Regions from separate parts of the Paenibacillus sp. WLX2291 genome, predicted to be linked through region 2. Evidence: riboswitches for the same ligand, from Rfam matches in the RefSeq annotation. Region 2 holds a riboswitch; the other holds the start of a gene.
The links. Region 2 has a riboswitch for S-adenosylmethionine ahead of ACDE64_RS19100 (methionine ABC transporter ATP-binding protein). Riboswitches for the same ligand answer to the same signal wherever they lie in the genome.

Region 1 (16,558 bases), 2.7 Mb from region 2:
TTCCATAAATGCCCGTAATGACCGTGAGCGGCATGAATATCGTCGTGATGGCGGTAAATACGCGCATAATTTCATTCGCACGATTGGCGATACTCGACTGGTACGCCTCTCGTAAGTTGCCCATCAGATCGCGGAATGTATCAAACATCTCAGATACTTTCACGGCATTCTCGTACACGTCACTAAAATATTTTTGCAGCTGATCGTCGATCAGGCGCAGGTCTTTTTTGTTGAGCGTATTAATAACCTCGCGCTGTGGACCAAGTACCCGTTTGAGCCACAGAATCTCACCGCGCAGACCAATAATTTCGTTCAGATGCGACTTTTTCGTATTCATCAGAATACTTTCTTCCAGCCGCTCGACTTGATCTTCGATCCGATCGCCAACGGTGAAATAGTTATCCACCACCAGATCGACCAGCAGATACATGAATTTGTCTGGACGACTCACTTCCTCTTCCCACAAAATCGGTTTGAGGGTGCGCAGCTCACTGATTTTCTGTTTGGTCACGGTAATAATAAAATGACGTCCCAAGAAAATGTTCAGTGCGCGCAGGAAAATCTCTTCATCGTCAAAACGAATACTGTTTACAACGATAAAGTAGTGATTTTCATAAATTTCGATTTTTGGACGCTGCTCCTCATCGCCCATCATGTCCTCAACCGCCAGATCATGCAGCATAAAGAGTGGCTGAAGCAGGATCAGATCATCAAGACCAGCGTCTATCCAGTAGAAACCTTCCTCCGGTGCAACTAGTGTTTCATTAACATCCTCAACCAGCGTGAAATTGCCGGCGTTTACGTGCCGAATTTTCATAATATGCTCTACTCCTTTTTCATATAAATGAGCAGGAAAGAGACGGCAATTGTACACACTTATTTAAAGCTTCGCTATAATCTGAAAATTACATTTTCAACATGGCGCGCTCCTCCGGTATCCTCTTGTCGTTTTCTTCCTGCGATATGGTGGAATCTTCTTGCCAGCTACTCCTCGGGTCGCCTTCCATCTTGAAATTCACCTCTTTGAAATAAATTGAATACCAACATGTTTTACGAAAAACATGAAAATACGCCAAATACTTGTTAAGTATACCGTGGCGACAGCAGGCTTTCAAGCTTAATTCATCACGTCACGATATAAGTTGTATATCGGTAGAACTTACCCTTGACGATAGGTATGACGATGGTATACGATATCGTATATCCAATCCGGTGAGCTTCCATCTGGAACATCCCATATTGGAATAAATGATAACGTGTCTTTCTATTTTTTACCCCATAATCAAATACAGCGAATCTTATCAAGAGCAGGCGGAGGGACTAGCCCTATGAAGCCCGGCAACCGGCAGTCATATACTGTACGGTGCTAATTCTAGCAGAGATACAGGTACATCCTACGATGAAGTATCTGGTATCTGCTGACAGATGAGAGAGGCGCTATATAGACGCATCCTTTGCGGATATGACCTTTCTCAGTATGTTTTGGAGAAAGGTCTTTTTGCGTTACACATCGCAACTCTCCTTCCATCATGCGGGCAGCTGCTCGGCTGTATTATCCACACATTTCAAGGAGTGAATCAGTATGCCAATCAAAATTCCAGACAGTTTACCGGCGAAAGAGATCCTTTCCGGGGAAAATATTTTCGTGATGGATGAATCGCGCGCGTACCAGCAGGATATTCGTCCGCTGCGCATCGCGTTGTTGAACCTCATGCCGACGAAGGAGACGACCGAAACGCAATTGCTGCGGTTGCTCAGTAACAGTCCGCTGCAAGTGGACATTTACTTGCTGCATACGCGTTCCCACACATCCAAAAACACATCTGCTGAGTACCTGAACGCCTTTTACAAAACCTTTCCAGAAGTCAAGCATCTACGCTTTGACGGTCTGATCGTCACCGGTGCGCCAGTGGAGACGATGGATTTTGAAGATGTGAATTACTGGGAAGAGATTCAGGAAATTTTCGAATGGAGCAAATCCAACGTCACCTCGACGATGCACATCTGTTGGGCATCACAGGCTGGCTTATATCACCACTTCGGCGTACCAAAAGTCGATCTGCCGGAGAAATGCTTTGGTGTATTCCCGCATACGCTCAACAAAAATAATGTGCAACTGCTGCGAGGATTCGACGAATTATATTTTGCCCCGCATTCCCGTCATACCGAAGTGCGGCGCGAAGATATTGAGAACGTACCAGAGCTAGAAATTCTATCCGAGTCGGAAGATGCCGGTATCTACATCGTAGCGACAAAAGACGGCAAACAAATTTTCGTCACCGGTCATTCCGAATATGATCCATTATCTCTGAAATGGGAATACGACCGCGATATCGCACGCGGTATGGACATCGCTGTCCCGAAAAATTACTATCCAAACGACGATCCAACTCGCACGCCGCCGTCGATCTGGCGCGCGCATGCAAACTTGCTGTTCTCCAACTGGTTGAACTATTACGTGTATCAAGAAACTCCGTACGATCTGGAAGCAAGCAAAGCCGAAATCGGTCTGTATTCCATTTAAACAGTAGAGACTATATCAAAAGAGATCATATCAAACTTGAATTGGATATCTGAGGAGGAAGTAACATATGACGGAACACAAAAAGAATGAATCTTCACTTAGTATTGAAAGCCGGTTAGCCCAGATTGGGTCGATCCATGAGCCGGTAACAGGAGCTGTGAATTTCCCCATTTACCATTCGACTGCATTCCGTCATCCAGCACTTGGGCAAAGTACAGGCTTTGACTATATTCGTACAACCAACCCGACTCGCGCTGTACTGGAAGAAGCGGCAGCTGGACTGGAATCCGGTGATGCAGGGTTTGCCTGTAGCTCCGGCATGGCGGCACTGCAAACGATCTTCGCGCTGTTTGGTCAGGGCGATCATCTGATCGTCTCGCTTGATCTGTATGGCGGAACGTATCGTTTGCTGGAACGCATCCTGTCCAAATTTGGCATCACTGCATCTTATGTAGACACGAACGATCTGGAAGCGATGGACAACATCGTACAGGACAACACCAAAGCGGTATTTATCGAAACGCCGACCAATCCGCTAATGATGATTACCGATATCGAAGCGGTAGCGACATGGGCGAAACAGTACAACCTGCTGACCATCGTGGATAACACGCTGCTATCGCCATTTTTCCAACGTCCGATTGAGCTGGGGGCGGACATCGTTGTACACAGTGCGACCAAATATCTGGGCGGACATAACGACGTACTCGCCGGATTGATCATTACCAAAGGTAAAGAGTTGTCTGATGAGATGGCATTTCTGCACAATTCGATTGGCGCAGTACTGTCACCAACCGATTCGTATCAGCTGATGAAAGGCATGAAGACGTTGGCGCTGCGTATGGAGCGTCATGAATACAACGCAACAACAATTGCGAACCATCTGCTAGAGCATCCGCAAATTGCCGAAGTGTTCTATCCTGCATTGCCAGATCATCCGGGGCATGAGGTACAGAATCGTCAATCTAGCGGTAACACGGGGATTTTCTCTTTTAAAGTGAAAGATGCTCGTTATATTAAACCGATCTTGAGCAATATTAAACTGATCGCCTTTGCTGAAAGTCTGGGCGGTGTGGAATCGTTAATGACCTATCCAGCGATTCAAACGCATGCAGATATTCCACTCGAAATCCGTGATGCAATCGGCGTTGACGATCGTCTACTACGTTTCTCCGTGGGAATTGAACATGTAAATGACCTGATCGCCGATCTGGATCAGGCACTGGAAGCAGCACGTATCGAAGTAGAAGGAGCGTGATTGGACATGACCCATTCCGGCAACGAACAGAACAAGAGCGGTGTGACGCAGCTAGACCCTGCACAAGCTAACAGTCACGCTCATTCCGGGCGCGGCGCGGCTGGCAAGTCATACAAAGAACGCAGCTTTGAAACGAAATTGATCCATTTTGGTGCCGAGATTGATCCGGTAACAGGTGCATCTAGTGTGCCGATTTATCAGGCGTCGACTTTTCATCAGGAAGATATTCTGAATCCACCGCAGCATGATTACAGCCGTTCTGGTAATCCGACGCGGCAGGCGCTGGAAGATTATATTGCGCTGTTGGAAGGCGGAGCGCGCGGATTTGCCTTTGCTTCGGGCATGGCTGCCATTTCGACCGCATTTCTAATCCTGTCCGCAGGCGATCATGTCATTGTGACTGAAGATGTGTACGGTGGAACGTATCGTTTTCTAACGACCGTGCTGAACCGGATGAATATTGAAATCAGCTTTGTCGATATGACCAATCTGGAGCAAGTGAAAGGCGCACTGCGTCCGAATACGCGCGCCGTTTATATGGAAACGCCATCCAATCCGACGTTGAAAATTACGGATATCGGTGCAGTGACGAAGTGGGCGCAGGACAATCATCTGTTGACGATGCTGGACAATACCTTTATGACCCCGTATTACCAGCGTCCGATTGAACTGGGTGTGGATATTATTCTGCACAGTGCGACCAAGTTTCTGTGTGGTCACAGTGATGTGCTGGCAGGGCTCGCTGTTGCTCGTACCCCAGAGCTGGGCAAACAACTCAAGCATCTGCAAAATGGACTCGGCACCGTACTCGGTCCGCAGGATTCGTGGCTGTTAATGCGCGGCATGAAGACGCTCGGCGCGCGTATGGCACATACCGAGAAAAGCACCGCGATTATCGCTGACTGGCTGAACAACCGCGATGATATTCAGGCGCTATATTATCCGGGGCTGAGCAGTCATCCGGGTCATGCGATTCAAGCGGCACAGTCCAGCGGCTTTGGCTCGGTACTATCGTTTGATGTCGGTTCTGGTGAACGTGCCAAGCAGGTACTGGATCGTGTGCAGTTGCCACTGGTAGCGGTAAGTCTGGGAGCAGTCGAAAGCATTCTGTCCTATCCGCCAACGATGTCACACGCCGCAATGGGTGCGACCGTTCGTGCAGAGCGCGGCATTACGGATGGTCTGCTGCGCTTGTCGGTTGGGCTAGAAGATGTCAACGATCTGATCGCAGATCTGGAGCAGGCGTTGGAAGATTGATTTTGGATGTAATGATCTTCAGAAAGTGAGTATCCCTTTTGATGTAGATAAGACGAAAAGTCATGGATTACTATGAACTTGATCTTATTTATGTTAAAAGGGATTTTTTCTTGGATTGATATGATTGAAAACAAATTTATTATTGTATAGGAGGATGTAAATTTGGCAATAGTCACATCAACTATAATTGCTGTAGCTACTTTTTTGTTTACTGTTTTTAAATATTTTAATGAGAAAAAAGAAAATAGACGCAATGTTGAATTTGATCAATATATAAGAATACTTGATAGAGTCGCAGGTAGGCATCCAGATGGAAAACTGATGGTTGAGACACAGCAAATTTCCGCTGTTTATCAACTACTCGAATTTAAAAATTTTAACTATATTACATTGCCTATACTCATTCATTACAAAGAAAAGTTTGCTAGTGAAGAAGATTCGAGCTTCATCAGAGCAATCAATGATGTATACAGCAAGATTTCGCAATAAACTGAAACATTATATTTTGAAGTGTATTGCAAACGTTATCAATAACAACTGCCGTTTATATCCCATCTCAACGGGTAATGACCATACGTAAGTAACATCCGTGAAGCATGATGACATGTAGCCATTTTGTTTCTCAAAAAACATCACACGGAGGACCTAACTATGACTCATAATACTTACCCTTTTGAAGATTCTGTTGTACTCATTACCGGCGCTAGCACAGGTATTGGACGTGCAGTTGCTGCTGCTTTTTTGGAAAATGGCGCCAAGGTCGTACTGGCTGCGCGCAGTGAAGATAAGTTGTATGAAGTAGTGGATCGTTACAATGATGATCGGTATCTAATCGTACCGACTGATGTGCGTGTTCGCGCACAGGTAGATGCATTGGTTGAAAAGGCAGTAGAGCGCTTTGGCAAATTGGATGTTGTGATTAGCAACGCTGGTGTCAGCGTGGTCGGTCCTATCGAAGAATTAACCGATGAGGACTGGGACAATATGCGTGCGACTAACATCGACGCTCAGATTTATCTGGCACGCGCTGCTACGCCTCATCTGGTGAAGTCGCAAGGCTCGCTGATTGCCACCTCATCTGTATCTGGTCTTGCTGGCGATTGGCCACACCCGGGGTATAATGCGACCAAAGGTGCAGTCAGTCTGTTCGTCCAATCGCTGGCATTACAGCTCGGTGAAAAAGGGGTACGTGTTAATGCAATCGCTCCGGCATTTACGATCACCGAGATGACCAAGCCTATGATCGAAGAGGGCGGTCAGGAAGTCGTAGAGAAGTTCAAATCTCGCGTTACCCTACAACGCATCGCCGAAGCGGAAGATGTCGCACCAGCGTATCTGTTCCTCGCCAGCCCGGATGCCAAATACATCACTGGCGTAATCCTGCCAGTCGATGGCGGTACGAGCGCATCCAACGGTCAGGGCAACTCTCCGCGTGAATTTGGCAATTAACCGTACAGAATATGCATGAAACGATATGAGCAAACGGTACACCAAGATTCATATAAGATTTAAATACACGACTGTATGATACAGTTGGAACATAGGATGAAATTATCCTTTCTTAGTTCATACCAAATCCAACAGCCGTTCGGCATCATATTCTGAAATGTTATATTGGTGTATCAATTGAATCCAACCGAGCGTTTTGCGAAGCGGGTATTCCGATTAGGAACCTGCTTCGCATTTTATATATACTTGCTTATATCCGAAAACCGAATTTTTCGGCAAACTTCTTCATAAAAAAGATACTCTTCATCATTCCATCCCTGTTTTTAAAATGTGAAATATGTTACGATAGTACATGTCGTTATTGATTATTTTAATTTTTAGATATAGGTTTGCAGACACATCGCAACACGCAGCCCTATCATCAACCTATACTCAAATTGACTTTTCGACATCAACCCCTGATGCCTGAATACACTAGGAGGCTATCATATGAATACAGTAGATCGTATTCTGGAAAAAGCACTACAAGGCGGTCGTCTGGATGTGGAAGATACGATTGCACTATATGAATCGGATCAGATTGAAAAAATGGGTCATGTTGCGAATCAGATTATGATGCGCCACAATCCCGATCCGATCACGACGTTTGTTATCGGTCGTAACGTCAACTATACAAACGTATGTGACGTGTACTGCCGTTTTTGTGCCTTTTACCGTCGTCCCGGTTCGCCGGAAGGTTATGTATTGCCGGACGAAACGATCCTGCAAAAGATTCAGGAAACCGAGGACGTAGGCGGTACTGAGATTCTGATGCAAGGCGGAGTCAACCCTGATCTGCCGTTTGATTATTACCTGAATATTTTGCGTAAAATCAAACAGCATTTCCCGAATATCACCATGCACTCCTTCTCTCCAGCGGAGATTATGAAAATGCAAAAACTATCTGGACTGTCGATGGAAGATACGATTCGTGCGATTCATGAAGCGGGTCTGGATTCGCTGCCAGGTGGTGGCGGCGAGATTCTCGACGACCGTACACGCCGTAAAATCAGCCGTCTTAAAGGCTCATGGCGTGATTGGATGGACGTGATGCAAACTGCTCACAAAGTCGGCATGAATACAACCGCAACGATGGTAATCGGTTTTGGCGAATCGTTTGAAGAACGCGCATTGCACATGCTGCGTGTACGTGAAGCGCAGGATGAATGTATCCGCAACGGTTACGATTCGGAAGGCTTCCTGGCATTTATCTCCTGGACATTCCAGCCGGATAATACCAATATGAAAGCCGAAAAACAAACACCGGAACAATATTTGAAAAATGTAGCGATTAGCCGCATTTTCCTGGATAACATCAAGCATTTCCAATCGTCTTGGGTAACGATGGGACCGGAAGTTGGCAAAATGTCACTGCAATACGGTTGTGATGACTTCGGTAGTACGATGATGGAAGAAAACGTCGTATCTGCCGCTGGTACCACTCACAAAGTCAACATCGAGCAAACATTGGAAATCATCCGCGCCGCTGGCAAAATTCCAGCACAACGCGATACGAAGTACAATATCCTGCAAGTGTTTGACGACAAAAACCAGAAGATCCAGCGCGACTTTATTATGCAGAACTAATAGCAGGTATGTGATGCGTACAGCATAATATGCTGTACGAATACAACCGCAAATTGCGCAAAGTTTCATATATTGAAATATCAAAAGCTCTGTAATCCATAATGGACTACAGAGCTTTTTTTTGGATTCATAGTCAGGGTTTTCGTATATCAGTTTTCCGAAAACTGTACAACAATCCAACCATTCCATACAATTTAACTTATCACTTATCACTTATCACTTATCACTTATCACTTATCACTTATCACTTATCACTTATCACTTATCACTTATCATTATATTCATGCTTCAAACGAATAAGCGCGCTCTACTTTGCATATTTTCAGTGAGTAGCCAGCGTACCATTGCTCTTTCCCTTTGTCTTGAGCAACTTGATGTGTCGGGTTTTCCTTCCAGTGTCGAATCGATTCCAGATCGCGCCAGTAGGAGATGGTAACACCTGCGCCGCCAGTATCGCGATAACTTTCTACACCGAGAAAGCCCGGCTGACGGGAAGCCATATCTACCATTACATCGGACATTTGACCATATCCGTGATCTCCTTCTGTGCGCTGGCTACTGAAGATAACGGCGTAATACGGGGGTGTTTGCTGTTCAAGTGGTACATGCATACATGATACTCCTTTCGATTTTGCGGGGTTGCTTGCATATGATACATTAGATTATAACGAGGAATGCTGAATGAGAAAAATGAATGTTTGGATACAATAAGTGAATCTTTTTCATGTACGATAGGAGGATAGCTATGAGTCTCCAACGTTATCGAATATTGCAAAAAGTAGTGCATACCGGCAGTCTTGCCGTCGCCGCCCGCGAGCTGCAATTAACACCTTCTGCGATCAGTCATGCGATCACGTCGTTGGAGCAGGAATTGGGGCTGAAATTGCTGCTGCGTAAACGGGAACATGTGCAGCTTACTGCCGAAGGAGAATTGGCATGGCAGCATATCCGTACGATTTTGCATGAACAGCAGCTGTTGATTCAGAAGGTAGACAGCTTGCGGGAACTGGAGACAGGTATATTGCGCATCGGTACATTTTCCAGTGTGTCTATGCGCTGGCTACCCTATATACTGGCTGAGTTTCGTCAACGATATCCGCAGATTACGATTCAGCTGCGAGATGGTTCGTATGATGAGATTACAGGCTGGATTGCCGCAGGGCAGATAGAATTGGGGTTCATTAGCGAGACCCATACGGCAGGATTACCGTTTCAATTGCTGTATGAAGATGAGCTATTTTGTCTACTGCCAGATGGGCACCCATTGTCTGATGAACAGGAGCTGCATGCAGAGCAGCTTCGGCAAGAACAATGGATTTTACCTGTGCTCGGTTGTGATACAGGTGTGCGAGGCTTCATAGCAGAATGTGATTGGAAGCCGTATATTGCGTATGAACTGGAAGATGATCACAGTATGATGGCGATGGTGCGGCAAGGGCATGGCATTACGATTTTGCCGGAGTTGATTATGGATCCTTCTGATCGACAGGGAATGCGGCTGGTGAGATTATCCGGTCGCCCTTGTCGTCGTATCGGCTTAACTGCTCTGAATCTCAATGATCTATCACCCGTCGCCCGTCATTTTGCTGCATGTGTTATGGAGTTATTGCTGAGTGATGTACATACCTGATGAAGGAGCTGATATTGATGAAACTTATGTTTATTTCCGATATTCACGGTTCGCTGCACTGGTTGCAAATGGCACTGGACAAAGTCCAAGTCGAGCAGCCGGATCAACTGATTTTGCTAGGTGATTATATGTATCATGGACCACGTAATCCGCTACCAGACGGTTACGATCCTGCTGGTGTCGCTGAAGCTCTGAATCAGTACACAAGTCAAATCATCGGCATCCGCGGGAATTGCGATTCTGAAGTGGATCAGATGCTGCTGCAATTCCCGATGATGGGTGACGATGTTCAATTGTATGTGGACGGTCGCCGTATCTATGTCACACACGGTCATGGCTACAGCATCGACAAGCTGCCACAGCTGAATGCAGGCGATGTATTGATTCAAGGGCATACGCATGTACCCGTCGCCGATATAAAGGATGGCATCTATATCCTGAATCCCGGCTCCATATCATTGCCCAAAGAAAACTATGCGAACTCCTATGGCATTCTGGAAAATAACATCTTCACGGTCAAAGACTTCGATAATCAAACGATCAAATCTATTGAGTTTGCATAAACAGCGATTGCGATTCGAACGAAACTTTACAGAGATCAAAAGCATAGAAACGCCTAAACTGAATATACAATCGACGATATAGCAAAACATATCGCTCGCAAATGCTTGACGCCACTCCTACACACTTTTATAATAATTGAAGCAACGATTCCATGCGCTGGGTAAGAAAAAACAGCATGATGGCGTTATGCAATCACATATCTGTGCAATGACAAAGACAACAGCACCATGCCTGTCCGGTCCAGAGAGAGGGAAGTTCTTCACGCTGTAATTTCCTCCGGTTGACGATGGCTGCTTACCCCTTTCGAGCAATGATGTTGAACCCGGTACGGTCTGCTTCAGACCTCTGTGACCGTCAGTAAGCATGATCGGTTCATCTCCGTTACTAGATGTTCAATGAAGGATTCTGTCCCGCCTGCAATGTTACCAATTGCTCTGTGTGCTGGTGCAGAATTGAATCAGGGTGGAACCACGTGTGTACATAACGCTCGTCCCTTTGCCGGGGCGGGTGTTTTTTGCTGTTTATAAAAGAAAGGGAATGAAGCGTAGCCCGAACGGTGCCTTACGATCCATCATGCAATGTACAAACAGTATCTAGCATGATCTATTTTGTATCCAGAGAGGAAGATTGAAGATGGCAATCGAAATTAAACTGCCTGACGGCTCGGTTCGTCAGTACGAAGAAGGAAACAACATCGGCGATGTCGCCAACTCCATTAGCAAAAGCCTGTTCAAAAACGCGATAGCTGGTAAATTGGACGGAATCGTAGTCGATCTGAATACACCGCTGCATAACGGCGCACTGGTTGAGATCGTAACCGCAGATAGTGCAGACGGCGTGGAGGTTATTCGTCATAGTACGGCTCACTTGACTGCCCAAGCGGTCAAACGTCTATTTGGTGCCAAAGAAGTAAAACTGGGCGTAGGTCCTGTGATCGAGGACGGCTTCTACTACGATATGGATCTGGAGCATTCACTCAATCCCGAAGATCTGCAAAAGATCGAAAAGGAAATGGAGCGTATCGTTAACGAGAATCTGCCGATTACACGTCGCGAAGTGAGCCGCGCGGAAGCACTGGACATTTTCCGTGAACTGGAAGATCCGTACAAAATCGAATTGATCGAAGCGCTGCCGGAAGACAGCATTATTACGATTTATGATCAAGGCGAATTTTTTGATCTGTGTCGCGGTCCACACGTACCATCCACAGGCAAACTGAAAATTTTCAAATTGCTGAGCGTAGCTGGTGCTTACTGGCGCGGCGATAGCAAAAACAAAATGCTGCAACGTATTTACGGTACAGCATTTAACAAAAAAGCCGAGTTGGAGCAGCATCTGCATTTCCTCGAAGAAGCGAAGAAACGCGATCACCGCAAGCTGGGTAAAGAACTAGGCATGTTCACATTCTCCAATCTGGTTGGTCAAGGCTTGCCAATCTGGCTGCCTAACGGTGCCAAGCTGCGCCGTACACTGGAGCGTTATATCGTTGATCTGGAAGAAAAATTAGGCTATAGCCACGTATATACACCAGTTCTCGGTAACGTTGAGCTGTACAAAACATCCGGTCACTGGGAGCACTACCAAGAAGATATGTTCCCAGTGATGAGCATGGACAATGAAGAACTCGTCCTGCGTCCGATGAACTGTCCGCACCATATGATGGTGTACAAGAGTGACCTGCGCAGCTACCGTGATCTGCCGATCCGTATAGCCGAGCTGGGTATGATGCACCGTTACGAAATGTCTGGCGCACTGACTGGTCTGCACCGTGTACGCGCGATGACGCTGAACGATGCGCATCTGTTCGTACGCCCAGATCAGATCAAAGATGAGTTTGCCCGTGTTATTCAACTGGTGCAACAGGTATACAAAGACTTCGGCATCAGCGACTATCGCTTCCGTCTGTCGTACCGCGATCCACAGGATACTGAGAAATATTTCCCGAACGACGAAATGTGGGAAATGTCCCAGCGTATGCTGCGCGAAGTCGTCGAAGATCTGGATCTGCCATTCTTCGAAGCAGAAGGCGAAGCAGCATTCTACGGTCCGAAGCTGGACGTACAAATCCGTACTGCACTGGGTAAAGAAGAAACGCTGTCGACTGTACAGTTGGACTTCCTGCTGCCAGAGCGCTTTGAGCTGGAATATATCGGTGACGATGGTCAGAAGCACCGTCCGGTCGTTATTCATCGCGGTGTCATCAGTACGATGGAACGCTTTACTGCCTTCCTGCTGGAGAACTTTGCCGGTTCGCTTCCACTGTGGTTGTCCCCGGTACAAGCGAAAGTTATCCCGGTATCGACTGCATTTGAAGAATATGCACGCAAAGTTGAAGATCAGCTGCGCCTGAGCGGTGTAACCGTTGAAGCCGATCTGCGCAACGAAAAACTGGGCTACAAAATCCGCGAAGCCCAGCTGGAGAAAATCCCGTACATGTTCGTTGTCGGCGAAAACGAGATGAATGCAAACAGCGTCTCCGTACGTAAACGCGGCGAAGGCGATATTGGCGCTATGCCGCTGGATGAAGTAGCCAAACTACTGAGCCAGCAAATCGCAGATCGCACCATTTTCTAAATCGGAATTTGGACCATTGTCGAATCATCTTCTTGTTCTCATGGAATGTAAAAGGAAATAATTGACTGTAGTTTACGCCTATTTTGCGCGAAAACGCAGCTATTGCTGTCCATTTCTTCTATAATGAAAGCATCGATCTTCATGATCGGTGCTTTTTGTTGTTGAGTTATTCCATACATGGGATTCAACGACATCGTGCTACTTAATGAAAAGCCTACTGTTTAGATATTGTAATCTATCTATGAGCTACACTTATGAGGCATGTGAGTGCATCATGTCATAATCTGCGTATGGTACTCAGTCTGTAGACCGAGATAAGGTTCCGCCTATTGCCGCTATGCAGAGAGGCTATATTTTTTTACACTTAGAGTATGAATGAACGAAGGTATGCGTACTGGAATGATATAGAGATGAAAGTAACAGGCAACAAGAAAGCGAGGGGCTTCATATGAATCGTCATATGTTCCGCAAAACGTTCTGGGGATTGACTCTGATTGGACTTGGTTTGGTCTTTCTGCTGGATCGACTGGATATTATCGATTGGGGCGTAAGAGATGCACTAGTTCTACTTTGGCCACTGTTTTTGCTGGAGATCGGTTTAAACGAGCTGCTGTTCAAATGCAAAAAGGATGTTGGCGGCTGGATTATGACCATACTGGGTGTATATTTCCTCGGACGCAATCTGGATTGGTTTGACTATTCGATCGGCGATCTGATTCGTCTGATGATTCCGCTCGGATTCGTATTTTTCGGATTCCGTATGCTGACTGGCAAAGGTCGTTCCGATCATAAGCGTAGAAAGCATGATCAGGAGCATGGTAATCCGTACGCTGATCAACCATCATCACCTTATAACGCTAGCCCACCGCCACCGCCGGCTCCTTCTTCGTTGGACGATCTGTTTGATGAGAAGTTAGGACGCAAACAGAATCCGTCCTCATCCGAATCTTCTGCTTATCAGCACGAAGCAGTAGGGAATCCAGCGCAGCAAGGATTTGGCGAGAAAAAAGGCCCGAATCTGCGCAAGGATGAACATTCATTCGAGGATGGATTTCATGACCCTTTGCATGAAGAGCGTATGCACCACAATACGCAAACCCGTCAGGATGATCTATCTGGCTGGGGGAATGTTAACAAGCAGAATTGGCATCAGCACAAGCAAGATTTCAAAGATCATATGCGCCGCATGAAGCAGGATAAGCAATGGCATGCGGAACAGTGGAAACAGCAGCATAAGCAGGGGCATCATTATGCGGGTAATCGGTGCAGCAGTCGATATAATCAGCAACATGGCTATGGTGGTAATGTAGAGAATCGTTCCAATTTTATCGGCGATGTGCATATCGGCAAAGATTATTTTGAACTAAAACCGCTGAATATTTCTCATTTTATCGGTGATACGATGCTGGATTTGACAAAAGCTCAAATTCCATATGGTGTGACCAAGATCAATGTCTCTGCCTTTATCGGCGATGTCAAAGTATTTATCCCAAGCGGTGTGGAAGTGAGTTTCAAAGCGCAGGGCAATTCGTTTATCGGTAATATGGATATTATGAATCGCAGTATGGATGGTATGATGAATCAGCTGAGCGGCGAGACGAGTGATGACGAATCGACGGGCAAACGGGTTGAAATCGCGGTAAGTGTATTTATCGGCGATATCCGAATTAACCGAGTGGGGTAAGATGACGATGCGGACAAAGTGGTTTAAAAATATCAAATGGGAATTAATTGGCTTCTTCGGTATTGTAGGCGTGTTAACTACCATTACAATCTATGTCGCCTTGAGCCGGGATTACCATCTGCTGGTTATGCCGGAAAATTGGTATCTGTACTTTATCGGTCTGATCGCTATCTCGCTCATTGCTGGTTATGTTGCCGGTCAGCGGGTACAGCGACGGATCGATAATGTCCATTTGCAAATGACACAGGTGGCAAAAGGGAATTTCGGTGCTCGACTGCAACCTATCGAAGATGAATCATTTAACCGTGTACATGAAGAATTTAACGAAATGATGAGCACGGTGGAGCGCAAGATGCGTATTCTGCAACAGCTTGGCGAGCGTGAAGTGATGGAACGTACGCGTGAAACCGAGCAGGCGGTGCTGGAAGAACGTCGCCGGATGGCACGCGATCTGCATGATTCAGTCAGCCAGCAGCTATTTGCTATTCATATGTCTGCGTCCTCATTGCCTAAAGTACTGGAACGTAATGAGCAGCAGGCTAAGCAGGTGATGGATCAATTGATCCAGATGTCCCAGCTCGCGCAAAAACAAATGCGTGCGCTCATTACCCAGCTTCGTCCGATGGAGCTGGAAGGGCGCTCGTTGACCGAAGCGCTGGATACATGGTTTCCGGATTATTGCCGTCACAACGGTTTAAAAGGGATTCAGGATATGGAGCTTGTCGGGGAATTGACTGAGGCCAAAGAGCGTCAGCTTTTTCTCATTATTCAAGAGGCACTGGCGAATATCGTCAAACATGCGGACGCTTCGATTGTCAGCCTGTCATTGCAGGAGGAGCGTCACCATGTGTCTTTACATATTAGCGATGATGGTCGCGGCTTTGAAATGGGACTGCACAAGCAGGGTTCCTATGGGTTGACCATTATGGCGGAACGGGCGGAGAAGCTGGGCGGGCAGGCCGAGATTATCAGCAAGCCGGGAGCGGGAACGACGATCCGTATTCATATCCCGACATTTGAACATAACAACAGGGGAGCGGATGAGCGTGGACAAGATCAAAATATTGCTGGCAGATGACCATGATATGGTACGAATGGGTTTGAAAACGTATCTTATGCTGGATGATCGATTTGAAGTTATTGCCGAAGCCGCAGATGGGCAACAGGTCATTCAACTGTTAGAGCAGGGCATTGATGGCGGTATGCCGGATTTGATTTTGATGGATATGATGATGCCTGTTATGAACGGTGTCGAAGCAACGCGTCATATTATACGGCAATATCCATATTTGAAAATTGTCATTCTGACCAGCTTTCTCGAAGACGAGATGGTGGTGGAGGCAATCGAGGCGGGAGCGGTTAGCTATATATTGAAAACGGTCTCCGCTGAAGAATTGATCTATGCGCTGCAAGGAGCAAGTCGTGGTATGCCTGTAATGACCGGTGATATTTCGCAGGCATTAACACGCGGATTACGTCAGCGCAGCACCAATCAGGAGGAATCATCCGATCTGACTGCTCGTGAACGTGAAGTATTGATGCTAATCGCCGAGGGCTTGAGCAACAAGGAGATCGCCGAAGAACTGCATATCAGTATCAAAACGGTTAAAACGCATGTCAGCAATCTATTGATGAAATGCGAACTGGATGACCGTACGCAGCTGGCAATCTTTGCGCATCGCAAAGGCTGGGTCACTCAATATTAAGCCAGTTTTAAGATGAATTCTTACATGTAGAACGATTCATATGACGTTCATAAACGATCAAACCGCCGATTCTGGCGGTTTTTTGCTGTTTTTCCATACTTGATCTGGTGAGCAGGCAAGGATTTATTTTCTTTTTAATTGATTTTAATGTGAAGTTAAGGTTAATAAGCGAATATAACAATGTACCAAATGAGACGCAAACGATCTACACAGGCATTGCACTCATATCATGGGAATCTGGGAGGTTTTCTTCATGGAAGATAAGAACAAACATCAGTTTAATAAC
Region 2 (16,558 bases):
GAGCCGAACCGATTCGTATTCCATTCAGCAGAGTCGGCTCTCACACAGAGGAGGAATTTATGATGAAAACTAATACTTTGAAAATGTTGTCCGGCGTTGCACTATCCGCTGCTATTCTGGGAGGCACCTTCGCTTCATTCAGCACTGCCAGCGCTGCTACCCCGACATCTACCGTCACCCATAAAACAACTGCTGTTACAGCGCAAAAAGCAACCGCTCAGGCAAAACCAGCGGCACTGACCGAAGAGCAATTGGCGGCACAACAAGCGGCTCAAGCACCAGATACCGATGCACCCGCTCCTGCCAATGATGATGCTACTGCACCTGCTCCCCTGCCAGACGATCAGCTGAATCAGGCAACGCAACCAGCCCCTGTACCTGCAAAACCAGTTGTCAAAGCTACATCAATTAACAAAGTGAGCACTGTCAGCGAACAGGAGCTGATCATTGGTAAAATCAAAGCGATCACTGGTAACAAAATTACGATCTACCGTTCCAAAGGCGAAGATTGGGACAGCCCTTCCTACAACGGCGCAACCGTCACCTACACATTGACTGAATCTACCCCAATCACAACCGTCCTGCATGACGAAGATGGCGATGTAGTCAAAGAAACGAAGCAAAACCTGTCCAATCTGAAAGTTGGCGACCTGCTCGCTATCCATCTCGCTTCCGGTAGCCAAAAAGTGATCGAAGTCGAATTGATGAAGTAACCTGTTGAACGAAGATCATTAAAAAAGTTCTTAACAATTGTTAAGAACTTTTTTATACAAATTCAGACTTTATTCATTGGGAGTTCATATAGTCAGCCTATACTTTGTACAGTAAGACAGTCACCTGGCTTACATTAACCTTAACATTTCGGGAGGAACTCAATAATGAAAGCACTCAAAGTACTATCCGGTATCGCTTTATCCGCAGCACTTCTGGCAGGCACGGCTGCCGCATCGGTTTCGACAGCTAGTGCAGCAACAACAACCAAATCGACGACAACGAAAACGACAACTGCCAAGTCCAGCACAGCCAAAGCACCAACGGCTAATACGAATGCGATTGTTGCAAAAGTGAAATCGGTAAGCAGCGGTAAACTGGTTGTCTACAAATCATCCACACAGCCGGATATTCCAAGCGGTACCGAAGGTTCCACAGCTCCAAAAGCTGGCGAAGCGCCTCCAAGTGGTACGGCTCCTACAGCTCCAGCAGACGGCGCAGCCAAAGCAGATGCAGGCGGTCAACCACCTAGCATGAGCTTCAGCACGACAGCGACTACACTGACAACAACTAGTGCAACCAGCGTCGTGAGTGTGACTCGTACAGCGAACAGCACCAAAGCAACAGAAACGAAAAAATCCCTGTCTTCCCTGAAAGCCGGTGACGTTGTCTTCATCACGCTGGCATCCGGTAGCACAACCAAAGTTAGCAAAATCGAGATCATGCCTGCTCAAACCGCTGCCAAAACGACAGCAAAAACAACAACGAAAACGACAACTAGCAAATAAGCATAATCGTCGTATCGCAGCTTGTTGCAAGCATATCGCAATATCGGCGTTGTACTCACTGCCTGACAACGCTGCTACACACATGAAATCACGATTGCGCATAAGCAATATTCGTATATTTCGCATATATTGTACAAAAGGATCGTACCGGGTTATCCCTGGTCACGATCCTTTTTAATATGTACATAGTTACAACTATACCTGCGCTGAATCTCTGTTATCCGTCCTAATCCGCAGATTATATTCTCTTTTATCATTTTTTTCTTAAAATTTTATGCTGTTTTCCAAGCTTATGTAAACCGCATAACAACAGGCTTTGTGATCGATATATAGTTTTTTTGCAAGCGAAAGGAAAGGAAATTTTAAGTTTCTGTTCATATAGAATTCATATAGCGTGGGTACACTCCGTGAGAACATGCTTTTCAAACTCATGTTCAGCAATGTTAAGGAGGAATAAACATATGAAGACAATGTGGAAAGTACTCTCCGGTTCAGCGTTCTCAGCAGTATTGCTGGCTGGTACAGTCTCTACAGCAACATTCGTATCAGCAGCTCCAGGTGGCGGTCCCGGTGGACAAGGCGGCAATGGCAATAATGGACGTGCAGCCCAGGTACAACAGGGTCCGGCAGCATTTGGACCAGGCTCCCAACAACAGCAGGATCGGAACCAGGCGCAAAGCACCTCTTCCAATAGCACGACAGCAACAACTGCCGAGCGTCCCGCTCCTCCGTCAAATAGCAATGGCGAAGCACCAACACCACCTGCACTGCCAAATGCAGATGCTCATGGAAAACATGTGGATGGTAACATTACAGCGATCAGCGGCAGCACGATCACTGTAGAACGACCAACTCCACCAACTCCACCGGTGAAGGCGGACAAATCGACAACGACTGATACATCCACAAAAGCAACCAAAACAACGAAAACCGACAAATCGGCGAAAACAGGCAAAACGTCTGACCGTCCAGCATCCGTTCAACGTGATACGTACGGTGAGAACAAACCTGTTAAACCTTTGCCTTCTGTAGGTAACGACACGTATGGCGGCAGCACAACGGTGACTGTCACCGACTCTACGTATATTGTAAAAGTAAGCGGCGACCCGAAATCGGGCATCACCGAAACGAAACTGTCTCTGTCCGATCTGAATGTCGGTGATCATATCTCCGTTATTCTGGAAAGCGACAGCAAACAGGCAGCACGTATCGAAGTACGCGAAGCGCCTGAAGCACCGGCAGATGGCAAAGGTCTTCCTAAGCCACCAACTCCGGGCAAAGATGCTCCAACTCCACCGGACGGTCCACCAGCACCACCGGTAGCAACAAATGAATCAACCTCTTCGGAATCCTGATTATTGCTGATCCGAACGCACCATCTGTAGAGGACAAAACAGCTATTATGCTGAATAGTAAAACCCCCGTATCTCTGAATATATCGAGATACGGGGGTTTTGTCATTTCTATTGTGCTATCAACCTGCGGAAGTGGTAGATGCGCTGCTGTCGGTTGTAGAACCGGAATTGCTATCAGCTGGTGCACCGCCTCCATTCCCTTGCGGTGCTCCGCCGGAGCCGCCAGGACCGCCCATTCCGCCGCCCTGCATGCCGCCACCCATTCCATCAGATAACTGGATTTTGTCAGCTGTTGAGGAGTCGCTGGCGTTCAGCCATACGCTAATGATGTCGCCTTCTTTGAGGTCAGATACAGATTTGGTCGTTGTACTCGTTTGATTGTTGTCCATTGTCATCGCAGAGATTTCAGTGCTATCGGAAACCGTAATCGTAACCGTTTCGTCAGAGAACATATTTTGTCCGCCGCCCTGTCCGCCACCGCCGTTACTTTGCGAAGTTGATGTAGATGATGCGTCGCTAGATTGTCCGGTTGGTGCTTGCGTGCCTTCATTTGGTGGAGCGGTTGGTGTCTCACCATCCGGTACTGCTGGTGGAGTCTGACCGCCATCAGCTGGCGAAGCGCCGCCGTCGCCCGGTTGTCCTTGCGGTGGTGTACCGCCTCCGCCTCCACCGCCGCCCATCGCGGACGGGTCCATATTGGACTTGTACAGTGTGATCGTATTGCCGTCTACCGATTTGATTTTGCCGAATAGGTCAGCGGTCTGCTGATTCTGCGTATTGTCTGTCGATCCAGCAGCGGAATCCGTTGCCGACGAGCTGTCGGTTGTCGATGTGCTTGCTGTTGCTGTAGTTGCCGCGCTGGTTGCAGCTGTATTCGTACCGGTGCTGCATCCTGCCAGCATCGCGATTGCCATTGTCGTGCCCAAAACGATTGTCCATTTTTTCATATCACTTGCCTCCTTGTGTTGTAGCCGGTGCTGTAATCCAAGTTGTATTCGGCTATGAATGCATTGTAAAAAAGGCTTGTGAACTACGCATGAACACTTTCTAAAAAAAATTTAAGGTAATCTGTGATATGATAAATGGAACCATCGTACCGCAACTTAGCACCGCTGAAACAGAATAGTACTTTGACATATCTATATCCCCGTATTGTATGCAGAGGAGGAATCCCCTATGACACAGCGAATGATTGCCATCAGCGATATTCACGGCGAGGTTGACCTGCTGAACCGACTGCTTGAACTAACCGAATATGACCCTGCGCAAGATCAGCTTATTTTGCTGGGTGACTATGTAGATCGGGGCAGCGATGCCCGAGAAACATTGGAACGTGTAATGGAACTCGTAGATCAGGGTGCGGTTGCTCTGCTAGGCAATCACGAGGATCTGATGCTGACTGCACTGACTAGCGGACGCGAATCTGACTGGAACCGCTGGTTAAAGGTAAACGGCGGACTGGCAACACTGCAAAGCTATGGTTTTACACGTGAGCAGCTGATTACGCTCTCTGGTGAAGATTTTCATTTGCCTGATCTGCATAATGAGGTGCTGGATCGGCATCTGGCGTTTATCCGCACATTGCAGCTGTATTATGAGACACCGAATTATATTTGCGTGCATGCAGGTATTGAACCGGGCAAAACGCCGGAGGAATGTTCCCGACGCGAGTTGATCTGGATTCGCGAAGCGTTTCATAATGGATATGATGGCGACAAATTCGTTGTATTCGGTCATACGCCGACCTTTTATCTGTATCATGACAATAGCAATTTTGAGATTTATTACGGCGTGAATCGGATTATTGGCATCGACGGTGGCGCAGTATACGGCGGTCAACTCAATGCGCTTGATCTGACTACTGGAACAGCTTATTCTGTCCGCAAAGTACAGGCATAGTGTAGTGCCTATAACGCTTTGATCTGCGCGGTTCAACGAAACAAGCTGGTGGTAGTGCTATGATGCTTCGTGCTTCGGTATTGTTATGGTGCTTGCACTTGGTAGTAGCACTTATATTATTGATATAGACCTACAGCGCTGATCGTTCAAACCAGATTGTTATATACGCGCAGATCGAGCATCTATTCAAACGGTATATCTATCTGTATGATGGAGCGAATGCAAAGACTGAATTTGTACATATGTATCCTTTTCGTGACGAATTGCTGGAATATTTGTCATTGGGGGCTGAAGCTTTTACAATAGAGAATAAGACTGTTATATAACAACGATGACCAATGACCGGCAAACAAAGATCTGTTTCTGTTCTTCTGTTTGTTCCCGGTGAACCGACAAGGAGGCGCCATGAACGAAAGCACCGAGCGCAAATTGACCACCAATGTCCATTTCTTCGCCGCCGCCCTGTTTCAGGAACGCATCTACGCCTGGCAGCCCGGCTTTAGCGTGGAGCATGGCATTATCGAGCGAATTGGCAGTGATTATATAGCACTGAGAAATGAACTCGGAGACCTGACCTTTTACCAGCGCAACCAGACGATCTTCGTCAACAAATGAATCTGCCGCCAATAGCACGATGGGGTGCTAACGGTTGGCGGATATTCCGTTTGTACATAATCAGAGTTCGCATCAGAGCACGAACAACAACGTTCAAGTACTAATTAATAACAGCCAACGTATTACTATAATCAGTTGAGTTATACACGAAATACCAGTGCCAAAAAGCACCTGCGTAGCAGAATAACCTTCTGTAGGCAGGTGCTTTGATGTGCTTGTGCTTCTTATGTGCCGCAAACGCTATACATGTTGTAGCTCAGTCGCGCTCATTGCATGTTATACACTTAGTCCTCGCAAGGCTGAGCCAGTACTTCATCTTCCTCGCGTGTGCGGAACGATGAACCGCAGCCACACGTTGCGATCGCGTTCGGATTGTGGATCGTGAAGCCGCCGGACAGACCGGATTCTTCAAAGTCGATCTCCACACCGTTCAGAAACTTCAGGTCTTCTTTATCGACAACCACTTTCATGTCCTGAATCGTCATATATATATCCTGTTCGGATTCCTCACTATCAAAGCCCATCGCATACGAAAATCCGCTGCATCCGCCAGCATTCACGCCTACGCGAACAAACAGGCCGGGAATGTCCTGGTCAGCCATGATTCCCTTCATGCGTGTTGCTGCTGCATCACTAATTGTAATCATCTGTATTCCCTCCTTTTCCCTTTTCATTATACTCCTCCATGCACAGGGTCTCAAGGCATATTCCTATACGAAAATACCTCATTTTTTAAGCAATTGTGTTGCCCGTGTCCCGGTAGAGGTTTATAATGATAAGTGAACGCTGACATGAAATGTCGAATTTTCGTCATAAACAATTCCCGTTTTAGCCTTATTTTTCGTTGTACCTTTTTTCACAAATATAGTCTTTTTCTGATGACTTCTTATGTATATTATTGTATATTGGATAATGGACAACATTTTACCTGTGGTTTCTCGCTGTCGAATACTGGTATGAATCACAGATAAATGATGACCGATAGACTTCTTCTATTATTCAATAGTGCCAAATTGGTGTAAGACAGGACAAGGGGAGTCTTACCGTATGATGACACCAGAGACAGAAGCGTCAAGGAGAACAGGAGGAATCTAGCATGTCCACCATTATTACACCGCATACGGATACTCGCATGGCGGAGATCATTCACAAAGTACGCACCGGTGAGCGTTTGACGCTCGAAGATGGCGTCTATTTATATGAAAGTGACGATATTTTGACCATCGGGCAGCTGGCGAACGAAGCCAACCAGCGCAAAAATGGCAATAAAGTCTACTTTATCGAAAATATGAGCCTGTACTTTACCAATGTGTGTGAAGCACATTGCGCATTCTGTAACTTCCGTAAGGATGAAGGCGAAGAAGGCTCGTACACACTGAGCGGTCAGGAAATGGTCGACTATGTGCAACAGCATATTCACCCTGGCATCCGTGAGTTCCATATTGTCGGCGGTCACAACAACAACGTACCGTTCCAATATTATGTAGACTCTCTCAAAGCATTAAACGAAGCGTTCCCAGATGTTACACTCAAAGCCTACACCGCAGCGGAGATCGACTTCTTCACTCGGATCAGCGGATTGAATGTACGCGAAGTACTGATCAAGCTGCGCGAAGCAGGTCTGCAATCGTTGACCGGCGGTGGCGCGGAGATTCTATCCGACGAATATCGTAAAAAAATGCGTGTCGACAAAGCGAATGTGGATCGTTATCTGGAAGTGCACCGCACCGCTCATGAACTCGGTATGCGTACGCACACTACAATGCTGTATGGTTCCATCGAGAGCTATGAAGATCGCGTGCAGCATATGATTCATATCCGCGAGCTTCAAGACGACACGAACGGATTCCAAGTATTCATTCCGTTATCCATGCAGCCAAAAAGCAAAAACGCAAGCATTATGCGCCGTAACTCGGCGTATGAAGATCTCAAAACGATTGCGATCAGCCGCCTGATGCTGGACAATATCGACCATATCAAAGCTTATTTTATCAACATCGGGACACAGCTCACTCAGATGGCACTGGCGTTCGGCGCATCCGACGTACACGGCACTATTCTGAAAGAGCGCATCAGTCACGCAGCCGGCGCTCTAACACCGGAAGGATTGACCCGTAAAGAGCTGGTATGGCTTGTAAAAGGTGCTGGACGCATTCCTGTCGAGCGCGATACGTTCTATAACGAAATCAAAGTGTACGACTGAGCAGATTAGACAGGATGGCGCGCGGCATAACCGTGCGCTTCATCCGCTATGATTCTCACGCTTTCCATTTCAACACATACCGGGCTTTACTTTTGAGAATTGCATGCATACATGTGCGCTCATCGAGTAAAGCCCGTTTATACGCCTGCCGTCGTACATACCGCTGATGCCAGGCTACAATCGGCTTCACCCGGTCTCTTCTGTCCCCAATCATGCCGGATGATGCCTGTACACATCATGATCATTTCCATCTATATCATTGCTATCCGGGAATCTACTGCATTCCCTATCCATCACACTGCATATAAGGGAGAAGATACTATGAAAAACTTTGTCATTCTGGGTGGGGGTTACGGCGGCATCACGCTGCTGCACGAACTGCTGGATCAGAAAATACCGGCGGATACTCAGATCATTCTCGTAGACCGCATGCCATTTCAGGGACTGAAGACCGAATATTACGCACTGGCGGCAGGCACATCCTCCGATATGGAGTTACGTGTCAAATATCCAACCCATCCTAAGCTGAACATTCGTTACGGCGAAGTGACGGGCATCAATTTGGACGAGAAAAGTATCCAATTTCAAGATAGCGAAGTCATTGCTTACGATCAACTCGTGATCGCACTCGGTTGTACCGACAATTTCCACGGTGTACCCGGTGCAGATGAATATACATGTACCATTCAAACGTTTGAAGCGACGAGAGAAACGTACCGTCGGATCAACAATCTGCCTCCACAATCGACGGTGAATATTGTCGGCGGTGGTCTGAGCGGAATCGAGATCGCTGCAGAAATTCGCGAAAGTCGTGAAGACCTGCATGTACGCATTCTGGATCGCGGTGAGCGTCTGCTCTCCTCTTCCCCGGCACGTATGTCCAAATATGTAGAAGCATGGTTCCGCGAGCATAATGTAGAGCTGCGCAACAAGATCAATATTAGCCGTGTCGAAGAAGATTGTGTCTACAATGGACCCGACGAGCGCATTGCCGCCGATATTACCGTCTGGACTGCCGGTATCCGTCCGGTGCCGCTGATCGACGAACTGAATGTCAATCAGGACAACTCCGGTCGCGTCATTCTGGATGATCTGTACCGCATCCCAGGTCGCCCAGAAGTATTCGTATGCGGCGATTGTGCATCCTTGCCATTCGCAGCTAGCGCGCAAGCAGCGGAGTCTCAGGCAGAACAAATTGCCAATGTCGTCGTAGCTGGCTGGAAAGGCGAAACGCCAAAAGTACAACCGCTCAAGCTAAAAGGCACACTCGGCGCACTCGGCAAACACGCTGGCTTCGGTTCCGGCTTTGGCTTTGGTGGCAAAAGCTCTGTAACCGGTCGTGTACCGCGTCTGCTGAAAAGTGGCGTATTGTGGATGTCCAAGCATCATTTCGGCTAGATCCTACGCTGAAATAGCAATTGGATGAAAATACGCTGTGAAGTGTATCCTAACTAATTACAGAGACTCTTCTAACTAGTTACAGAGTATATTCTGACTTGCTACATCTTCGCTGGAAGCTGTGACAACGTATGGATATCCGACACAGCATGATCTCATATCAAAAAAACCTTCTGCATCCGTCGAGTGAAGCGATTGCTTCCTCTTGGAGTGCAGAAGGTTTTTTATGTTAAATCCATCGTCCTCAATAGTATCATGCTTGGCAGAAATCGGTGACCTCAATCGAGGTCCAAATTCGCCCATGCGTCGGCTTCGGCAATCTTTTCTTTGATTAGGGTATATAGGGAATCAGCATCGTCGGCTGATACAATTTCTCCATTTACGAGCGCGTACGGCATCGCATAACATTGTCCGCAGTTGCCCAGACAACCATATTCCACAACATCATAATCCGGGTGATTCTCTAGTTCTTTCAAGATTGCGTCCGTGCCATTATGCATATTGCTCTGACAAAATTCAATAATCGGTCTCATCATACGTAACACTCCAATCTGTATTGCGGTACATCTTTTTTATTCTAGCACGATGTGCTCGTTCTGTGCCGGATAATAAGGCGATTTTTAAAATAAATTTGAAATGAGTATAAAAATCAATGTTACAAATGCTGAAATTGGTTTACTTTTATATTATAATGTAGTTACGAAAGGAGTTGAACAATATGAGTGATAATAGCGTACAAACACAAATGTATGATGAAGTGCTTGAAGTGCTGGATAAATTGCGTCCGTTCCTGCAGCGCGATGGCGGTGACGTGGAATTGGTAGACGTTGAAGACGGTATCGTCAAACTGAAACTGATGGGTGCATGCGGTAGTTGCCCAAGCTCCACCATCACGCTGAAAGCCGGTATTGAGCGCGCCCTTTTCGAAGAAGTTGAAGGTGTAGAAGAGGTTGTACAGGTATTCTAATCTGTCTCCTGTTCATGCTTAATGTATAGGCGATTACCAGCCAAAAGAGACCTTTCCATTGCGGAAGGTCTCTTTTTTATATGCCATTTGATATCACTATTATTTACCAACATATGGACGAATGGGGTCTAGACCACCGGAAATGTCCATAATATTACCAGTGATAAAATCGGAATTCTCTTCGCACAGGTACGAAATCACGCGAGCAATATCCTCGCCGCTGCCGGGGCGTCCACGCGGAGTTTCTCCGTCGCTCATGCCGAGTACATCCTGAATGCGCTTTTCTTTGTTATCGCCACGTATATCGCCTGGGCAGATCATATTCACGGTGATTCCGTTAGATGCTTCTTCAACAGCCAACGTTTTTGTAAACGAGACCAGCCCGACTTTAGCTGCTGCATATACTGCACGGTGCGGCCAAGAACGCGACTCGGCAGCGTGACCGAAGCCAAAGTGGATAATACGTCCCCATTTGCGCTCTCGCATACTAGCCAGTACTCTATGATCCAGCAGCATGGTGCCGATCAGATTGCCCTGTAGCAGCTCCATAATCTCAGAGCGCTGATAGTCGGCAAACAAACGTCGTTCACGGATAAACGGCCCTGCATTGTTCACCAGAATATCCACATTGCCCAGTTGTCGCTCTACCTCGTCGATCAGCCGGTCGATATCTTCTTCCTGCGATACATTCGCCTGCACTGCAATACAGCGCACACCCATATGTTCAATCTGCCGCTGAAGTTGCTCCGCCTCATGCCGGCTGTGTACGTAATTCAATGCAATATCATGACCCTGGCTCGCTAATGTGAGCGCCGTCATTTTACCAAGACCTTTGGCACTTCCGGTAATTAGGGCGGTTTTACGTTCCAATCGTGTGCCTCCTTCGATCCATCCTGCTTGTGTTTCCTTTTCAGTGTACCGATTTATTTGCCATTATGTCAAAGCAACCAGCAAATCTATGCCCATATTCTGATCATGCAGCATCCTCAAGCAGGTTAGCTATCAAATTCCTTACCCGTGCCGCTATCGGTTTGAAACCACACGATATTTGCAGTACATTAGAACCAGAGACATCCAAAGCTGCGGATAGCCTTACACAGACACACGATGAAAGGAGTACGACGATGAGTTCAGCCAAAGTCAAGACGAATGCGATGCGCATTCTGGACAAAGAACATATCCTCTACTATGTACACGAATATGATCCCGAAGATGGTCAAATACACGGCAATGCCGTAGCCGAAAGAATCGGCAAACCCGCCGAGGTCGTACATAAAACGCTCGTCACTCGCGGCAAACAGGGACTGCACATCTTCGTCATTCCGGTTGCCGAGGAACTCGATCTGAAAAAGGCAGCGCGCGTCGCAGGCGAGAAAAAGCTAGATATGCTGCCTGTAAAAGAACTGCTTGCTCACACCGGCTACATTCGCGGTGGCTGCTCGCCAGTCGGTATGAAAAAGCTATATCCTACTTTTATCGATCATCGCGCGCAGACACTGGACATGATGATCGTCAGCGCTGGGAAAGTCGGTATGCAAGTGGAACTTGCTCCACAGCAATTGGCAGATGTGGTCAAAGCCCATTTTGCCGAAGTTTGTATGTGATTATATGAATATAGGGGAAAAAGCATTCTGTCTGTAGCAGATAGAATGCTCTTTTGATTATCAAAACAGGTTACCAAAAACGATATTGGTATATCTTGCGATTCGTCCTCAACAACAAAAAGGCACGTTATCTCTACTACGATAACGTGCCTCTTGTATCCATGATTCACTTTTCAGGTGATACTCGGAATCTGATTCGACCATCCATACATTAGAACTTAAAATGCAGGGATAACTGCACCTTTGTACTGTTCTTCAATGAATTTCTTCGTATCGTCGGAAGTCAGTGCTTTTGCCAGCTTTTGGATCGCTTCGGAATCTTTGTTGTCCGCACGGGATACCAGGTAGTTGGCATATGGAGCGCTGCTGTCTTCGACGATCAGCGCGGATTTGGGATCAATCTTCGCTTCCAGTACATAGTTCATGTTGATCATCGCCAGATCGACTTGATCCAGTTGACGAGTCAGCATCGCTGCATCCAGCTCTTTAAATTGCAGGTTTTTTGGGTTGGATGTGATGTCTTTGGTAGTCGAAGTGATGTTTGTTTTGTCTTTCAGTTCGATCAAACCATTGTTAGCCAGCAGGATCAGTGCGCGCGCACCGTTGGATACTTCGTTCGGGATTGCGATCGTTGCACCATCAGGCAGTTGGTCGATAGAAGTGTACTTTTTGGAATACCCACCGAAAGGCTCGATGTGTACGCCCTGTACAGTTACCAGATCCATACCGCGGGATTTGTTTTGCTCATCCAGGTAGGGCTTGGTTTGGAAATAGTTTGCATCCAGTTTACCATCGTTCAGCTGTACGTTCGGTTGGATGTAATCAGTAAATTCAACAACGTCCAGGTTTACGCCTTCCGCTTCCAATGTTGGTTTCAGATGGTTCAGAATTTCAGCATGTGGTACAGCTGTTGCGCCAACGCGCAGTGTGACTGGCTCGCTAGAGCTACCGGAAGTACCAGATTGTGCGGATTCATTGCTAGTGCTGGAAGAACTGTTACCGCAAGCGGCAACAACCGCGATCAGCATAACGCTAAGAAGTGCAAGCAACCATTTTTTCATGTTCATGTTCCCCTTTTTCTAATGTGTATTTGTATGATAAAAGTGTCATAAACGCATTATACCTACCCGATAACTTGCTTATCGGCGTGAAAAATGAATCACCAGGCGATCGCCCAGCATTTGTAGCGCTTGTACGATCACAACCATCAGCACAACCGCAACGAGCATGACGCCCATATCATAACGGTAGTATCCGTAGTTGATTGCCAGCGTACCCAGTCCGCCTGCACCGATCATACCTGCCATTGCTGTATTCGATACGAGTGCAACGACCGTTACCGTCAGACCAGCAAGCAGTCCCGGCATCGCTTCGCGCAGCAATACTTTGCCTACAACCTGTCCAGTTGATGCACCCATTGCATAAGCGGCTTCGATTACACCACGATCTACTTCACGCAGTGCCGTCTCCACTAACCTTGCAAAAAACGGCGCAGCCGCAATGACGAGCGGCGGGATCGTTCCTTTGACACCAAGTGTCGTACCAACAATCAGATCCGTGACCGGCAACAATGCCACGATCAGGATAATAAATGGTACTGAACGCAAAATGTTCACGATAACTGACAATACCGTATACAAGCCGCGTAAAAAGCCAGATGTAGAACGAGCAGTCATAAACAGCAACACGCCCAGCGGTAAACCGATCAGCAAGGTAAACAGTCCAGATGCTCCAACCATCTCCAGCGTCTCAATCGTCGCCGTACCGAATTCGCCCCAGTCAATCTGTGAAAAGTCCAGTTCGCCAAAGTTGCTCACGATTCTATCACCTCCACATTCAGACCTTCGGCTTTCAGCATATCCAGCGTCCGCTGAACCGCAGCCGGTTCGCCGTCAAAACGTACGACCAGTTGTCCGTACGGTACACTTTTGAGCGTTCCGATCGTCCCCTGCAAAATGGCAAAGTCTACACCAGTCTCACGTACCGCGCGCGATAAAATCGACTCGTACGTCTTCTCGCCAAGGAAGGAAACTTTGACAGCCGTCGAAGATGCACTGTGTGGACCTGCTAACACGGCATCCAGCAAGGAGCCTTCACTAGATTCACGAGTAATAAAGTCGCGTGTAACTACATGTTTCGGCTTCAGAAATACTTCTGCTACCGGACCTTGCTCGACAATGCCACCCTGATGAATGACTGCGACGCGATCACAGATCGTCTGGATTACGTTCATTTCATGCGTAATCAACACAATCGTCAGATGGAAGCGCTGGTTAATGTCTAGCAGCAGATTGAGGATCGATTGGGTCGTCTGCGGATCAAGCGCCGATGTCGCTTCATCGCATAGCAGCACATCTGGATCGCTTGCTAGTGCACGAGCGATGCCGACACGCTGCTTTTGTCCACCAGACAGCTGCGCTGGATACTTGCGCGCGTGTGCTTCCAGACCGACCAGATTTAGCAATTCCTGCACGCGGGAGCGAATTTTGGCTTCCGGCGTTTTAACCAGACGCAACGGGAAAGCGATATTATCATACACCGTTGCTGAGGACAGCAGATTGAAATGCTGAAAGATCATGCCGATTTTGCGGCGACGGGTTTGCAATGCCCGCTTGCCGAGCCGGGTCATATCTACATCGTCGATCCAGACATGCCCGGAAGTCGGACGCTCCAACAAATTGATACATCGGATGAGCGTACTTTTGCCTGCACCGGAATGACCGATCACACCGAAAATTTCACCTTTTTCAATCGACATGTTCAGGTTGTCCAGTGCCGGACTCAGGTTCTTGCCTTTTCCATATACTTTGGTTAAGTTCTCAAGACGGATCAAACGTAGGGTCCTCCTCCCTGTTGTCAATCATGTTGTGATTTCGTTCGTATCTATTTTCAACCGGTTCTTTTTTATACACAAAAAGAGCCCATTTCCTGCAGAAAAGGGCTCTCTATCCGTAAGATATTGCCTTCTCATCTGCCAAAATCACAGACTGTGCATATGCTGTACAGCTGTCATCTTGTAGGATTTAGCACCATGTCATTTTGAAAAGGCACATGCCATTCACAAAATCGGTTGCCGGGCTTCATCGGGCCAGTCCCTCCACCACTCTCGATAAGAAAATATGAAAACATCGAATGAAAATCTTTACTCAGTATAGTGAACTTCACAGTCTTTGTAAAGTGCAAAATGGGCTTTTTTCACCTATTTCAGCAAATATTCATATTGGTAGAAAGTTCCGCCATTTCCCGTTCACATCGAGTTGGATTGGAAATTAAAATACGTAAAACGGCATATACTGCTAGAACGTGATCGTTGCCATTGCCTACAAAAACAGCTGACAAACACGAATATATCCGTGCTGTCAGCTGTACGTGGCTCGTGGCTCGTAGCTCGTAGCTCGTGGCTCGTGGCTCGTGGCTCGTGGCTCGTGGCTCGTGGCTCGTGGCTCGTGGCTCGTGGCTCGTGGCTCGTGGCTCGTGGCTCGTGGCTCGTGGCTCGTGGCTCGTGGCTCGTGGCTCGTGGCTCGTGGCTCGTGGCTCGTGGCTCGTGGCTCGTGGCTCGTGGCAATTATACTGTAATCATTATCGTGGCGCAGGTACGCCTTTGTCGCCTGGTGTTTCTTTGTTCCATGCGTCCGGTGCGATTTCGCCGCGTGGTCCACGGCTTAATTGCCACGTACGCAAACTCATGTAACATAGAATCCCGAATAAGAACTGAATGAGCAATGTATGTGTCATCGTAGCGAAGAAATAAATTTCCGGCACACTCATCGTAAAGATGTTCACTGCACCGCTCACAAATTGCAGCAAAATGAACAGAACGGCGATCAGACCCATTTTGCGGATACCCGGATTGTTCGGATGATACCGGTAAGCGTAATGACCGAGAATCGCAATGACGATCACCAACGCGACCGCTGCCACACGATGCAGGAAGGCAACGGCTACACCGCCAGACAATTCCGGCACAATCGCTCCATTACAGAGCGGGAAGCCCGAACAGCCACCGCGTGAATCGGTATGTGTAACGAACGCTCCAGTATACACGACGATATACGTGAAGATTGTTGCAAACCAAGTCAGGTTACGGAAGCCTTTGCTGACAGGTGGCTGATTGGACAGATCATGCGTCCGCTGACGTATATGGAGCCGCCGTGCAGTGAACGCCATCAGCATGGAGCTAGAGAAGGCGATCATCGAGAACCCAAAGTGCAATGCCATAACAGCCGAAGATTGTGAAAATACAACTGCCAGTGCGCCCATAATCGCCTGCAATACGACGAAAATAAAGGTCAGCAACGCATACAGTCGCAATTCCCGATTTTTGTTAAAAAACATAAATCCGATAAACGAGAACAATGCGGTCAAACCGGCAAATCCGCTTACTGCCCGATGCGTGTACTCAATAAATGAAGAGATCGTATAGGCGGGAATAAATTTGCCATGACAAAGCGGCCATTGAGCGCCGCATCCCATCCCGGAGCCGGTCTTCGTAACGACTAGACCGCCCATGGTAGCCAAGAACATGGCGAGACAGGTTATATAGCTCAACCATTTTAACTGTTGAATCGTGATCAGTGGCTTGCGTGCCATAATAAGAATCACCCGCTGTTTAGTTAATAGTGACGTTCATGTGAAGTCCTCTTTTATTATAACGAAAGGACAGCCTGTGATACCGCAGGCTTTGTGACAAAAAACGATCAATCTTGCCTACATATCCAACAAAAACAGCCTGCCCCGCATCAGATCGGAACAGGCTATTGACTTGCAATTGTTATTCAGCAGTTTGTGCATTCAATGTATGGTACACCTCAACCGCACGATCGAGAAACTGCTCAATTTCTTGACGGGATTTGCGTGCTTTGTTCACAAAACGGATCAATTCTTTGCCGTTTGCATACGCAACAAAGCTTGGGATGCCGAGAATATTTTGCTCCTGACTCACGTCGCCTACACCGTCTACATCGACTTCTACCAGTGTCAGACGATCCGCATAGTTAGACTCTACCTCTGGCATAAAT

Region 1: linked by a shared signal. The riboswitch ahead of metA (homoserine O-succinyltransferase) and the one ahead of ACDE64_RS19100 (methionine ABC transporter ATP-binding protein) in region 2 are both predicted to bind S-adenosylmethionine.

The regions. Positions count from the first base shown of each region.
Region 1 is NZ_CP176755.1:1,585,877-1,602,434, forward strand. It holds gene corA (magnesium/cobalt transporter CorA) at 1-817, opposite strand, end outside; SAM riboswitch class I at 1,296-1,432, shown strand; gene metA (homoserine O-succinyltransferase) at 1,583-2,524, shown strand; gene ACDE64_RS06895 (aminotransferase class I/II-fold pyridoxal phosphate-dependent enzyme) at 2,592-3,782, shown strand; gene ACDE64_RS06900 (PLP-dependent transferase) at 3,789-5,039, shown strand; gene ACDE64_RS06905 (hypothetical protein) at 5,202-5,528, shown strand; gene ACDE64_RS06910 (SDR family NAD(P)-dependent oxidoreductase) at 5,691-6,488, shown strand; gene mqnC (cyclic dehypoxanthinyl futalosine synthase) at 6,978-8,114, shown strand; gene ACDE64_RS06920 (antibiotic biosynthesis monooxygenase family protein) at 8,396-8,725, opposite strand; gene ACDE64_RS06925 (LysR family transcriptional regulator) at 8,860-9,744, shown strand; gene yfcE (phosphodiesterase) at 9,762-10,307, shown strand; gene thrS (threonine--tRNA ligase) at 10,942-12,882, shown strand; gene liaF (cell wall-active antibiotics response protein LiaF) at 13,331-14,566, shown strand; gene ACDE64_RS06945 (sensor histidine kinase) at 14,574-15,644, shown strand; gene ACDE64_RS06950 (response regulator) at 15,607-16,272, shown strand; gene ACDE64_RS06955 (S1C family serine protease) at 16,526-16,558, shown strand, end outside.
Region 2 is NZ_CP176755.1:4,448,641-4,465,198, forward strand. It holds gene ACDE64_RS19025 (hypothetical protein) at 60-713, shown strand; gene ACDE64_RS19030 (hypothetical protein) at 879-1,499, shown strand; gene ACDE64_RS19035 (hypothetical protein) at 1,961-2,854, shown strand; gene ACDE64_RS19040 (hypothetical protein) at 2,974-3,801, opposite strand; gene ACDE64_RS19045 (metallophosphoesterase family protein) at 4,031-4,753, shown strand; gene ACDE64_RS19050 (hypothetical protein) at 5,159-5,368, shown strand; gene ACDE64_RS19055 (HesB/IscA family protein) at 5,653-6,015, opposite strand; gene mqnE (aminofutalosine synthase MqnE) at 6,465-7,571, shown strand; gene ACDE64_RS19065 (NAD(P)/FAD-dependent oxidoreductase) at 7,893-8,969, shown strand; gene ACDE64_RS19070 (YuzB family protein) at 9,248-9,505, opposite strand; gene ACDE64_RS19075 (NifU family protein) at 9,688-9,936, shown strand; gene ACDE64_RS19080 (SDR family oxidoreductase) at 10,036-10,806, opposite strand; gene ybaK (Cys-tRNA(Pro) deacylase) at 11,061-11,540, shown strand; gene ACDE64_RS19090 (MetQ/NlpA family ABC transporter substrate-binding protein) at 11,759-12,601, opposite strand; gene ACDE64_RS19095 (methionine ABC transporter permease) at 12,680-13,279, opposite strand; gene ACDE64_RS19100 (methionine ABC transporter ATP-binding protein) at 13,354-14,373, opposite strand; SAM riboswitch class I at 14,505-14,656, opposite strand; gene ACDE64_RS19105 (COX15/CtaA family protein) at 15,120-16,130, opposite strand; gene ACDE64_RS19110 (thioredoxin family protein) at 16,312-16,558, opposite strand, start outside.